3 regions of the Paenibacillus sp. FSL K6-1318 genome follow, and region 3 is predicted to be linked to each of the others. Evidence: riboswitches for the same ligand, from Rfam matches in the RefSeq annotation. Region 3 holds a riboswitch; each other region holds the start of a gene.
The links. Region 3 has a riboswitch for thiamine pyrophosphate ahead of NYE45_RS02210 (ABC transporter substrate-binding protein). Riboswitches for the same ligand answer to the same signal wherever they lie in the genome.
Positions count from the first base shown of each region.

Region 1: linked by a shared signal. The riboswitch ahead of NYE45_RS04385 (ECF transporter S component) and the one ahead of NYE45_RS02210 (ABC transporter substrate-binding protein) in region 3 are both predicted to bind thiamine pyrophosphate.
Region 2: linked by a shared signal. The riboswitch ahead of thiC (phosphomethylpyrimidine synthase ThiC) and the one ahead of NYE45_RS02210 (ABC transporter substrate-binding protein) in region 3 are both predicted to bind thiamine pyrophosphate.

Region 1 covers NZ_CP150270.1:989,676-993,944, reverse strand. Annotated here, with positions in the region: gene NYE45_RS04395 (energy-coupling factor transporter transmembrane component T) at 1-373, opposite strand, end outside; gene NYE45_RS04390 (ABC transporter ATP-binding protein) at 348-1,919, opposite strand; gene NYE45_RS04385 (ECF transporter S component) at 1,920-2,513, opposite strand; TPP riboswitch at 2,745-2,853, opposite strand; gene NYE45_RS04380 (pectate lyase) at 2,898-3,566, opposite strand; gene NYE45_RS04375 (radical SAM/SPASM domain-containing protein) at 3,894-4,269, opposite strand, start outside.
Region 2 covers NZ_CP150270.1:720,864-725,132, forward strand. Annotated here, with positions in the region: gene NYE45_RS03350 (IclR family transcriptional regulator) at 329-1,072, shown strand; TPP riboswitch at 1,221-1,334, shown strand; gene thiC (phosphomethylpyrimidine synthase ThiC) at 1,757-3,541, shown strand; gene NYE45_RS03360 (aspartate/glutamate racemase family protein) at 3,879-4,269, opposite strand, start outside.
Region 3 covers NZ_CP150270.1:455,362-459,630, forward strand. Annotated here, with positions in the region: gene NYE45_RS02200 (ABC transporter permease) at 1-538, opposite strand, end outside; gene NYE45_RS02205 (thiamine-binding protein) at 538-828, opposite strand; gene NYE45_RS02210 (ABC transporter substrate-binding protein) at 1,044-2,084, opposite strand; TPP riboswitch at 2,394-2,506, opposite strand; gene NYE45_RS02215 (VOC family protein) at 2,667-3,053, opposite strand; gene NYE45_RS02220 (hypothetical protein) at 3,352-3,786, shown strand; gene NYE45_RS02225 (MFS transporter) at 4,210-4,269, opposite strand, start outside.

The DNA.
Region 1 (4,269 bases), 530 kb from region 3:
TCAGTCCGAACAGCAAGCCAGCCGCTGCCATGCTCAGCGAGCGAAATCCTAAGTGTAGTCCGCGATAGAAGCTCTCTTCTGTAATATGAATCAGCCCCCACTTATACCACGTGGTCTCTCCCTTACCAAACATCATCATACCTGTAGACGTAGAGATAAATACCAGAATGAATGGTGATGCATACAGGAGCAATCTGTACCACGGGTGGCCTGTCCAGCACAGTAACAGCAACATAGCTACCGCGACGTTGGCCATTACATTCAGATTGTGAATAAGGATAACAAAGACAAACATCAATGTCAGTATAATCATCTTCAAGCCGGGATTGACGGCATGAAGCCAGGTTTCACGGTGAGGAAACGACAGTTGCATCAGATAACCTCCCGTCATCCACCGTCCAGATTCGGGTGCAATATCTTTTTACAATCTCACGGTCATGGGTAACCATAACGATGGCTGTTCCTTCACGCCGCAATTGCTCCAGTTGTGCCAGCATGGCAAACGTATTACGGGCATCCTGTCCAAATGTAGGTTCATCCAACAGCAAAATACGCTGCTCTCTCACCAGTGCGGAGGCAACACTCAAGCGTCGTTTCTGCCCCATCGATAATTGGTAAGGATGACGCTCGGACAGATCGATTAGCCCAAATTGCTTCAGCATATGCTCAGTCCTGTCATGTCTTTCTTTTGTAGTAAGCCTGCCCCCAAGCAAAGAGAATTCCACTTCTTCCGCGACGGTGTTGGTCACAAATTGAAATTCCGGATTCTGAAATACAAACGCAATTCGATCTGCGAGTTGCTCCGTTTTGCCAGAGGGATGACCATCCACCTCATAGTGACCTGTCGTCTTCAAAATATTCATCAGGGATAATAACAATGAACTCTTGCCTGCACCATTGGCTCCCACAACACCGATCCAGTCTCCATGCCATACCTTGGCCTGTTCCACCTGAATGGAGGATGTTTTCCCACGCCATCCGGTAAACTGCTGCAAATCCAGTGCAGGCTGATAGAGCGGCGCTACATGCGATAAGGATGATACATTAGATAGGGGGAATATCCCCATTCTTTCGGATAAACCAGACGATTGCTGTGCTTCCAAGCTCGGAAAGCTCTGATCCACACACATTTGTAGCTCTCCAGAGATACTTTCCTGTTCTTCCTTGGTTGCCTGCTCGCGCTCCTCCCACACGCCCGGATACCAGATTCCATAAGCCTTCAGCTTGTCACGTTCATCCGTGAATACCTGCTGTGCTGGCCCATCTGCCACGATCTTTCCTTCAGGTGATATCACAACGATGCGGTCGACCATATCGACAATCTCATTGATTTTATGTTCAACGATAATTAACGTTTTGTCACTGGCAATCCGTTTGACGGTATCCCACACTTGGAAAGTCCCCGCATCATCCAGCAGTGCAGTGGGTTCATCCAGAAACAACACCTCCGGGTCCATGGCAAGCATCGAAGCGATCGCAAGACGCTGCTTCATCCCCTGAGACATCGATTGAATCAATGTCCGATTTTGTTCAAAGGATAACCCCACCTGATCCAGATAATATTCAATCAGCCCCGCCATCTCTTCACGCGGAATATTCCGGTTTTCCAGCACAAATGCGATCTCCTCATCCGTATAGGACATACAGAACTGGGTATCCGGGTCTTGAAAGACCACTCCGGCCTTTGTCGGAACCTGGATATCATCACATTTCATCGGGATCTCAACTGAACGTGGTATCAGACCGCTCAATATTTGTAATAACGTCGATTTCCCGGAGCCGCTCGGTCCAAGCAACAACACTTTCTCCCCTTGACGCACAGAGAGAGACAAGCCTTGGAATACCAAGGCCTTCTCTCCCGGGAACTTGCATCTTAGATTCGTCACACTTACCGCTTGCGAATTCCCTTCCCCGTTCATCTAATCCAGAGCCTCATAATCTTGTTTGGATACCGGTCTGAGCGAACGCGTTACACCTGTCAGTTCCAATGCTTTGGCGAGATAATAAGCGAACACTCCGGCAATCAGGATACTTCCAATAAAGCGGAACCCAATAAATAACGTATAGTTCCACACCGAGAGTGAATCAATATACCCGTACTGGTAATCCAGCAAGAGCGAAGCCGCGGCGGCTCCTATGGCTGCAAGACACGTGACAAACAGATTGGTTTTACGATACAGAAATGCGGCGAAGAATATCTCGGCTCCCAGTCCTTGCAACAGACCATACACCAGTGTGGACATGCCCCATTCACTGCCTAGAAAAGCACTCACCGTTGAAGCCGCAACCTCAGCAAGAATCGCCACACCTGGTTTACGAATGATAACAAAAGCAAACGTGCCCGCCATAAACCACATGCCGTAGATCATCTGCTCCGCATGAACGCCGAATGGTTTCATCAGGTCATACGTAGGTCCCCATATCTTGTAGATCACCCCAAACACCACTGCGATCACGATGGTTACCAGAATATCCGTTAGTTTCAATCGTTTGTTGCCTGCTGTTGCTCCCATGTTCTCTACTTCCTTCCTCTGCTCCCTGTGGGGGTTATAAAAGTAAACAAAAAAAGCCTCCCCGGTTCCGGGCAGGCCTTACGCACAGGATACAATCCTCACAACGATGTATTGGATGGATGTCGAAAAGACGGATTATCAATCATTCCCTCTCCGTTGCAGCAGACCAACCACCGCAGCTGAAAGAAGTCATGTTGTTTTCCTCATTAATTTGCACATTTCACCCTTACACATTGTAAATCCATGTTCTCTACGCTGGCATTACCCAGATCAGATGTACGGTCAGCGGCACAAGGCCACTCTCTCAGCCCAACTTCATTGAGCTCCCGGTTCACTTATTTCATTGCTTCTAATGTACATCAGATGGGTATTTGTGGCAATCCTTTAATATTGCGTGTTTCCGGACTGGCTCGTTTTCCCTGAAGCAAAGCCCTTGAACAGCGTTGGCACTTTGGAATAACGTGTATTTGTGATTTTACCTACAGTAGAGCTGCTATCTGTCCGCAGGATGGAATCCTTCACATTGGAAATGTCCGAGTTGGACACATTCATCGTGACCGTATAGGACGTTCCGCCATTTTGACGCACCAGCTTGCCGATATCATCCGCTCTGAAATTTTTAATATTAATCGTACCAGATGCATTCATCTGGAACACTTTGTCATAGGCCTTGTACGCTGCACCACCCGTGATATTTACAGTCCCTGCGGATTTCAGCGTGAGCGCATCCTCACCGACATCCTTCCAGGTTACATTCTCAATATTGCAGTTGCCATAACAGTGCACGCCATCCGCAGCTGGTGCTTCAATCACAACATTTTTTAACGTAGCTCCTGCTTCTAATCGGAAAATAGGCTTCTGGTTCTCGGCCTGGCTGCCATCTCCTAATGTTTTGGGATCTGCAGCAACACTTTTGCCTTTCCCATCATACGTCGTTCCTTTAGGAACAATAATCGTTGTCTTCACGATCTCGGGAGCTGCAGACACCGGAATTGCACCAAATGCAGAAGCAAGCAGACCAACCGACAACAATACCGTCAACATCTTTTTCATGAATAAACATCCTCCCTTATTTGGATTGAATGGGTTCAAGCAGAGACTTGTCTTCATATAAACTAAGAGAGAAATCTCTGTTTTCAGAACCTACCCTGATCCTACCAAATAAAGGAATGTTACGAGAATAATCATTAGGTCACGTAATCATTTTCCAGCATAGAACCTGATGTTTCAGCATGTTTTGCGGTATCGTGTCTACTTGTGATGTACTGATATCAACTTCGGATATGCTCTATTTACAACCTCAATAACACAACAAAGACCACATCATCTGTTACAGACAACGTGATCTTATAGAGAGTTAAGTATACTCACTAATATATTCTAGGCTCCAAACCGCTGACGATACCCGCACTTTCGACACAACTCTTCCACAGCTTCGCGCTTGGAGAAACCATATACCAGATTGTTCGCTCGCTCACCCTCAATAATCTCCGAGAATGACTTCTCGTGCACGTTACCGAGATTAATGACACCCTCGCCATCGAGACAGCATGGAACCACCGTTCCGTCTACAAGTACAGCTGCCTGACCGCGAAGCGCATGGCAAAAGCCTTTGCCGTCATCTTCGGGTGCATCCAGACTTGGCCACTGGAACTCATGGTCCTGATTCAGGTATACATTCGGGGCAATTTTGACCCCGCTGCCTGGAACTACTTTTTCCTCAATACGGAAGTCCAGATTGAATTCACGTTCCAGT
Region 2 (4,269 bases), 270 kb from region 3:
AACAACGACATGAAAAGAGAATTCCGTCTATTTCAATAGCCTGCTTCAGAGCGATATCTTAATGTAATATATCTTTATCGTATGTTCCAATATAGTCAAAGTCAATTGATTGAGGGCATTTGTTACGCAATTGTTATATAGTTCTTAAGATATATGGGTAACATTACCTTAGTGTGCAAATTACAGGGGATTAAGTCTTATAAAAAGGAAAAATTTACACTTTGGCCTATTCTGAATTTGGCTCTTTTTGGTTTACAGATGAGACCGTTTCTCATATAATTTATGTAACCAAGTTTCATGTGATGAAACATGAGGAGGGCATTATGCCATGGAAGATCGTAAGTTAACCGTCCGGGCTGTGGAACGGGCGCTGGATATATTATTATGTTTTACCACACGCAGTGATCTGGGACTCACCGAGATTGCCAGTCAGATTGGGCTGCACAAAAGTACAGTGCATCGCTTGATGGCAACGCTGGAGGATCGAGGATTTGTGATCCGGGATGCGGCAACGGAGAAGTACCGACTTGGCATCCGAATCTGGGAACTGTCAGCTCATATGTCCCGCAGTGATGATCCGGCTATTCTATTGCTGCCTGCGATGGAGCGACTGAGAGATCGATTGGGGGAGACGGTAAGTCTGTACCTGCGAGATGGCAGTGAACGGATTCGGATTCAGGCGGTGCAAAGTGATCAGGCGATCCGCCGTGTCGCTCCCGTTGGTGTTAGACTCCCGTTGTCTGTGGGGGCTTCCAGCAAAGTCCTGATGGCTTTTGCCACGGACGAGGATCGTGAAGAGCTGATGAATGGACCGGAATGGCCAGTGTTTATTGATCCTGCGGTGTATTTGGCGCAGATGGGAGACATCCGGGATAACGGATATGCCACGAGTTATGAGGAGCGTGAGCCGGGGGCTGCCGCGGTATCGGTACCGATTATGGATCGCAGAGGTAATATAGCAGCTGCCCTCTCGGTATCGGGTCCTGTCAGTCGACTTTCACAGGAGACATTGCATGAATATGCGCCTGTATTAAAGGAAGCCGCTACGCAGATGGGCCTCATGTTATCCTGATGTTGATGTAAGGTTCGTCTCCAATGGAGTTGATCATTTGGAATATAAAGGTTGTTTTTATGTTCCGGTTGCGCTAATCTGTTATGGACGGCCCATCGGGGCCAGCTGCATTGAATATGAACGGCGGCATGTGTATGCTGCAACTTGTTAACGTTACTGGGGGAGTCCGAATTGTCCGGACTGAGACGGAATCGCATGAGATTCCGGACCCTTTGCACCTGATCTGGATCATACCAGCGTAGGGAAGTAATCGGCGATATGACCACAAACACCACATGATGTGACCCCTGTAGTCTCCGTAAGGAGCTGCATGAAGGTGCATTATTGGTGATGGACATTAAAAGTCGGTTCCTTCGGGGGCCGGCTTTTTTTATATACAGTGAACGGGCGATATAGAAGCGGATTCTAGGGCTCCTTTTTCAATAACCTGCGAAAGTGGGCTTGGATGATGAGAGAGAAGTCACCATAGATTCATGATCTGTGGCAGCCTCCGTCTGTTGTTAACTGTACATGAATGATGTCTCCTCTGGTCTGGTGTAGGATCGCTCTTTCTTCTCTGCATTGCGCATGATTTGGGACAGGTACGTAACCAAGCTAATGATGATACCAACCAAGCCAAGCGAATGAACACTAAGGAGGAGATGAGCGAACATGAGTAAAGGAAATCAAACGGGACAACAAGCGATGGAACAGGAACATAACGGTCAGCCGGTGGAAAAGGAAACAGGGACGACCGCACGGGTTCAGCCCTTTCCCGGTAGCCGCAAAGTCTACATTCAGGGCTCACGGCCGGACATTGCTGTTCCGGAGCGTGAGATAGCCCTTCATGACACGAATACTCCCCAAGGGGTGGAGCATAACGAACCGCTGCGTGTCTACGATACGAGCGGCCCCATGACCGATCCCGCATTTCATGCGGATATCCGTGCAGGTCTACCAGCACTGCGCACTCGTTGGATCACGGAGCGTGGCGATGTCGAGGCTTATCAAGGCCGTACGGTTAAACCGGAGGATAACGGACTGAAGCCCGGAGGGAAGAGAGCCGGCGCCGAAGAGTACCCTGGATTGCGTGGCAAACCGCTGCGAGCACAGCCAGGACGCTGCGTGACTCAGATGCATTATGCGAGGCAGGGAGTCATTACGGCAGAGATGGAGTTCGCCGCTATTCGTGAAGGCGTGGAACCGGAATTTGTACGGCAGGAGCTGGCGAGTGGACGGGCCATTCTGCCATCCAACATTAATCACCCGGAGAGTGAGCCGATGTTGATCGGTCGTCATTTTCACGTGAAGATCAATGCCAACATTGGTAATTCTGCCGTATCCTCTTCCATCGAGGAAGAGGTGGAGAAGATGACTTGGGCAGTACGCTGGGGATCGGATACGGTGATGGATCTGTCCACAGGCAAAAACATTCATACCACCCGGGAATGGATCATCCGCAATTCACCTGTGCCGATTGGCACGGTGCCGCTCTATCAGGCGCTGGAGAAGGTGAATGGCGAAGCGGAAGCGCTGACCTGGGAGTTGTACCGTGACACGCTCATTGAGCAGGCAGAGCAGGGCGTGGACTACTTTACGATTCATGCAGGCGTACTGCTGCGTTATATCCCGATGACGGCCAAGCGGATGACAGGCATAGTGTCTCGAGGCGGGTCCATTATGGCGGCATGGTGCCTTGCGCATCATCAGGAGAATTTTTTGTACACCCATTTTGAAGAAATCTGCAAGATTATGAAAAGGTATGATGTGGCATTTTCACTGGGAGATGGACTTCGTCCAGGCAGTATCTACGATGCCAACGATGAAGCGCAGATGGCGGAACTGGCTACGCTCGGGGAACTGACGCAGATCGCGTGGAAGCATGATGTGCAGGTGATGATCGAAGGTCCGGGGCACGTGCCGATGCATAAGATCAAGGAGAATGTGGACTTGCAGATGGAGATATGTAAAGAGGCACCGTTCTATACGCTGGGGCCGCTAACGACTGACATTGCGCCAGGATACGATCACATCACGTCCGCCATTGGGGCGGCCATGATTGGCTGGTTCGGCACGTCCATGCTCTGTTATGTTACGCCTAAAGAACATCTGGGCCTGCCCAACAAGGATGATGTGCGCGAAGGGGTTATCGCCTACAAGATCGCTGCTCATGCCGCCGATCTGGCGAAAGGCCATCCACGTGCTCAGCGCCGGGATGATGCATTGTCCAAGGCACGCTTCGAGTTCCGCTGGCGTGACCAGTTCAACCTGTCACTGGACCCTGAACGTGCGATGTCCTACCATGATGAGACACTGCCAGCAGAAGGGGCCAAAGAAGCTCATTTCTGCTCGATGTGCGGTCCGAAGTTCTGTAGCATGCGCATTACGCAGGACATTCGTACCTTTGCGGCGGACAAAGGATTGTCCGAGAATGAGGCTGTAGCAGCGGGCATGCAGGAAAAGGCCGAGGAATATCGGACACGCTCCTAGGCGTCATTACAGCGTAAGCTGGGCAGTCTGATATAGAGATAAAGCCGTTCTTCTCTGAAATGACAGAGAGGGACGGCTTGTTTTGATTCTGTGACATGATTGTATTTTAAACTAGGCTAGCGCTCTCCAGGTTCTTCAGAATTAGCTTTATAATTGTTCCGGGTCCATATCTTATACAGAATGCCTGCGATAACAAATAGGAGGGCGTCACTGAGTTTAGGAGCTCCTCCATATAGAAATGCAGAGCAGGCAAAACCCACTATGAACAGTACAATAATATAGAGGAAACGCATATTAGTTCACCTCGTTAATTAATGGTGTTTGTCAGTAAGTGATTTCATTGCGGAGTCACGCCCAAATTCTTCTCCAAATACGTTGCAAGCGATGCCAGCGGGCTATGGATTGGAATACCGCGATCTACTGTAACCTGTGCAGCGGCGGGAGCCATAGACAGTTGGGCTGCCACTACCGTTTTACCCGGATACTGCTCAGCAATCTGCTGTAAGCCTTCTCGTACCGCTTCGAGATACCCTTGCTGATCTCCACGCATAATCAACTCAAATGTCCCAGGGATGCACACCGCTTCCGTCTGAGAGGTTTTGGGAACGTGTAGTTGCCCATTCGCATCCTCCTGCTCTAACGCCTGGTTCACCCGTGCCATCGTGCCTTCAATGGTTGCCGGGTTGGTGAACACGATGATGTACTCTCCCGGTACTCGCCGCATCTCC
Region 3 (4,269 bases):
CACCGGAGAACACGGATGGCAGCGCATGGGGAAGCTCCAGCTTCCAGAAGATCTGGCGACGTTTCGCACCAGCCATGCGCATATAGTTCATCATCGCCGCGTCGGTACGGGTCAAGCCGTCCATGGCCGCCACTGCGACAGGGAAGAAGCAGACTAGGATGATGGTAATCAGCTTGGGCAACAGCCCGAATCCGAACCAGATCAATAGGAGCGGCGCCAGCGCGATGGTCGGGATATTTTGACTAAGAATAAGTAAAGGATACAAGGCTGACTTGAGAAAAGGGACCAAATGCAGCACCATCGCAATCAGCAATCCGACCGCTGTGCCAGCCGCGAATCCGATCAGCGTTAACTGAATGGTTGCGGAGGCATGCATGCCAAGTCGCTCGGCCTGGGATGCCGCTTGGCGGGCGATATCGGACGGTGCTGGCAGCATCCATTTCTCAATATGGAACAGGGAGACAGCTCCCTGCCATATTGCTATAAAGAGAATAACCGCCACAAAGGGCGGCCATACACTTTTGAAATAGGCATGCATTAGCGATATTTCTCCGTCAGGGTGTCCATACTGAAGCCGGTTGGGCTATGGGCGATTTTGATCTGAGAGATGATGCTTGGGCTGCCAGCCTCCACGAGTACCTCGTGCATTTTACGGACAACCTCGAGCAGTTCCTCCAGTTCCCCCTCCATCGTGGTGTCGAGCGCGTTCACCTGATACTTCAGGCCAGATTGCTGAATGACTTCAATGGCGCGATCTACGTAAGGATAAGAATTCTCGCCATTTGGCGTTTTCGGAATAACCTGAATGCTAAGTAGTGTGCTTGCCATGAGAGATCACGGCTCCTTTCGTGATAAATTGCATGAATTGAACCAGGTTTACACTTATCACTCCGATTGCAGTACCCTCTTCCGATCACTGTTATCCCCAGATTTCTTGAATCCATTTTCAATGGGGAAATCCGGGATAAAGGCGAACACTTCGCTTCTTCAGATGGGTTCTGCACTCTTCGTTCTTGTGTAAAAAAGTTAAACTTAAGCAATTTTTATTGGGGTAAAAACTCGTTCGTATATGCTTTGCTCACATCGATCTGTTCATCCAGCAGTTTTTTGCTAAACATCCAGTCAGTGTAGTTCTGCCACACTTCCTGTTTTTGTTCACCCCAACGCGGGGCGTCATCCGTGTACTTTGGACTAAGCCATTTCTGGCTTGCCAGCACCAATTCCTTGTCCAGATCCGGTACAGCTTTGATCAGAATGTTCGCTGCGTCTTCGGGATGATCAATCGCGTATTGATATCCTTCGGAGGTGGCTTTCAGGAATGCTTTCACCAGCTCAGGATCGTTCTGAATCGTCTGCTCGTTCGTTACGAGGACAGGCGTGTAGTAATCCAGTGCATCTGAATAATCCTTCACATATAACATGTCGATCGGTTCTCCGCGCAGTTCGGCTTCAATCCCCGTCCAAGCGTAGAAAATCCACGCAAAATCAATGTCCCGTTTTATTGCGGTGAAAAAGTCAGCGTCACCCATGTTAATGTTTTTCACTTTGGATACATCAGCTCCGTCGCCTTCCATAATGGATTGCATCACGGCTTCTTCAACAGGGGAGCCCCAACCGCCATAAGTTTTACCCTCGAAATCTTTCGGTGATTTAATATTCCGATCCGCCGGAGCAGCGAACCCGGATGTATTATGCTGAATAACTGCTGCAATGGAGACGAGTGGAACACCCTGTGTGCGGGCTTGAGTTACACTCTCCTGATAACTTACGCCAAAAGGCACTTCATTTGATGCAACCATCGTATCCGCGCCACCAGCACCTGGTTGTACAATCTCCACGTTCAAGCCTTCGGCCTTATAAAAACCTTGATCCACGGCCGCATACAGGCCGGTATGATTCGTATTTGGTGTCCAGTCGAGCACCACTTTAATATCTTTCAGGGCGGCAGTGTCACCTTCGTTGCTGCTTTCCGCATTCTTGCTGCCGTTCTGTTCTGCCGGGGCAGCTTCTTTGCCGCCACATGCGGCCACCGTCACCAGTAGTACGCATAAGAGCAACAGTCCCATTGTTTTACGCCAATTCATCTTTGATTCTCTCCTTCGGTATGTCCGGCCGATTGGCACGGGGTACTCCTTGGCTTCATATCCAATCATCTTGCATAAATCGACAGATTTATACCAGTTGAGATCCGGATGACGTTATTTTTGAACGTAAGTAAAACGTCCATCGATGTCATTCAAGGAAGCCAGACCGCGTTTAGCGGCAGTTTTTCTTGCAATATCAGAAAGGCGATGCTTCCAAACGTATACTTTCCGATAGTAACAAAAAAAGCGCCCCGTATTCCGGGACGCGTGCAGGCGTTAGAGAGGTGGCGTTCAGCCATAGGGCTGTGCCATTTCGATATACTCCGATTCCTACGCTGGCATGATCCAGATCAGGTCTAAGGGTTAGTATCTTGGTGGGATACACTCTCAGCCGGCCAATTCCGACTCCCCTGGGAAACTATGAAGTTACGGGCATTACTAGGTGTAATTATAGGCCAGCCGGTGGAACGTGTCCAGTCAGGAACTGGATAGCGTGCGGTCCGAGTAGAGCATTCCATCCATTAAAGGATTTACACAGGTCACTATTGAACCGATCTAATTGTCCACACACTGCTGATGTACTTAACGTTGGAAGAATTCGATCCATTCTCTCTCCGGACCATAGATGAAGAAGTAACGGTAACCGTTAGGCAGTGTGATGATTTCTCCATCGATAAATTCGGCTTCGGTGGCTTGGATGCGTTTGTATTCAGAATCAAGGTCATCCACATGGATGGCAAAATGGTGCACAGTTCCTTCGGCAGGCAGCTTGTCGCTGTACCCTTGAATTAACTCAATCTCTGTCTCGTTACTTCCATTGAAGCCGAGGAAGGCAAGCTGAATGACGCCGTTTGTATGTGTCACGCGGTCTTTCAGTTCCAATCCGACAACCTCCGTATAGAAAAGGAGTGTGGTATCCAGATCACGAACGGCAATGCCGACGTGGTCGATGCGCTTTTGAAAACTCATCGTAGTAATCCCCCTTATGATCCGTTAATGTAACCGGAAAATGTTACCTGACATATTAAGGAGTATGATAGATTTATAAAACCTAGTTGTCAAGTGGGGATTGTTCATATCTACACGTGTGAAATTCAGCTGGAGTAACCATCCAATTATTATGTAGTTCACAGAATGTTCACTTATGTGGAGGCTTTCCTCATCTCTATAATTACGAAGATAAACAGAGAGGATGAGAGAATTGCCAATAAGCAAGAAGGAACAAATTATTTTCGGATTAATGATGTGTATAGGGATGGTAATAGTCATGATGTTCTTCAATCTATGGCACAGTGGGTTACTCGGTAAGATGTCCCCGCTTGAGATACTGCTTCAATTCATATTATGTTTTGTCATCGCGTTTCTGGTGGAGTCTTTCATTGTTGGCCCTGTGGCGAGAAAGATTGCATTCTCCTTGCCCTTCGACAAGTCCAACAAGATTTTGGGTGTGCTCGTCATGTCATTTTTCATGGTGATTGGCATGGTTCTGATCATGTCCATGTATGGAATGATTTCAGCGTATCTTGCAGACCAATTAGGTGGGGGTTCCATATTCTGTACCTATCTTCAGACGATCGCTCGCAACTTCAGCCTGGCGCTTCCATATCAGTTAATCATTCTGGGACCACTCGTGCGATATGTATTCGGTAAATTCATCAAGGACAACGGGCCTGTATTGCCTGCCGTTAACAAAAGTGTGTGATTCAACGGGGTCCAGAGTATTTCCTGGGCAATCTTGTGCAAATGAATAGATCATATTCTCACTTTTAATGAAAGGTGATCAGAGAGGCAAAGATAGGGCACTTGCCACCATTATTGCAGCCCTAACGAATCTAGAACACCTTATTAGGCCGGTTTTTAAGGAATGAAAAATCTAACGAATTTCAGCGGCGTTATTAGGTTAAGAAACTGCAACGAGATCTTGATTTGAAGCTAATTACCTACAATAACGTCTCTAGGATTCGTTAGATTTCAAACATACAGAAATGGAGATGAATAGCGTGTGTCAAGTTCGTTAGAACAGAGTAACGATACAAAAAAATGTCCACCGTCAAGTCATGACAGTAGACATTTCATTTTTTTAATAGGTAATTCTAATTCTCAGAACTGGATTGATGCATAACTGTTAAGTTGCTGGATCGACCATATGTTTGTTCTGCCATTGATACGTGATTACGCTAATGAC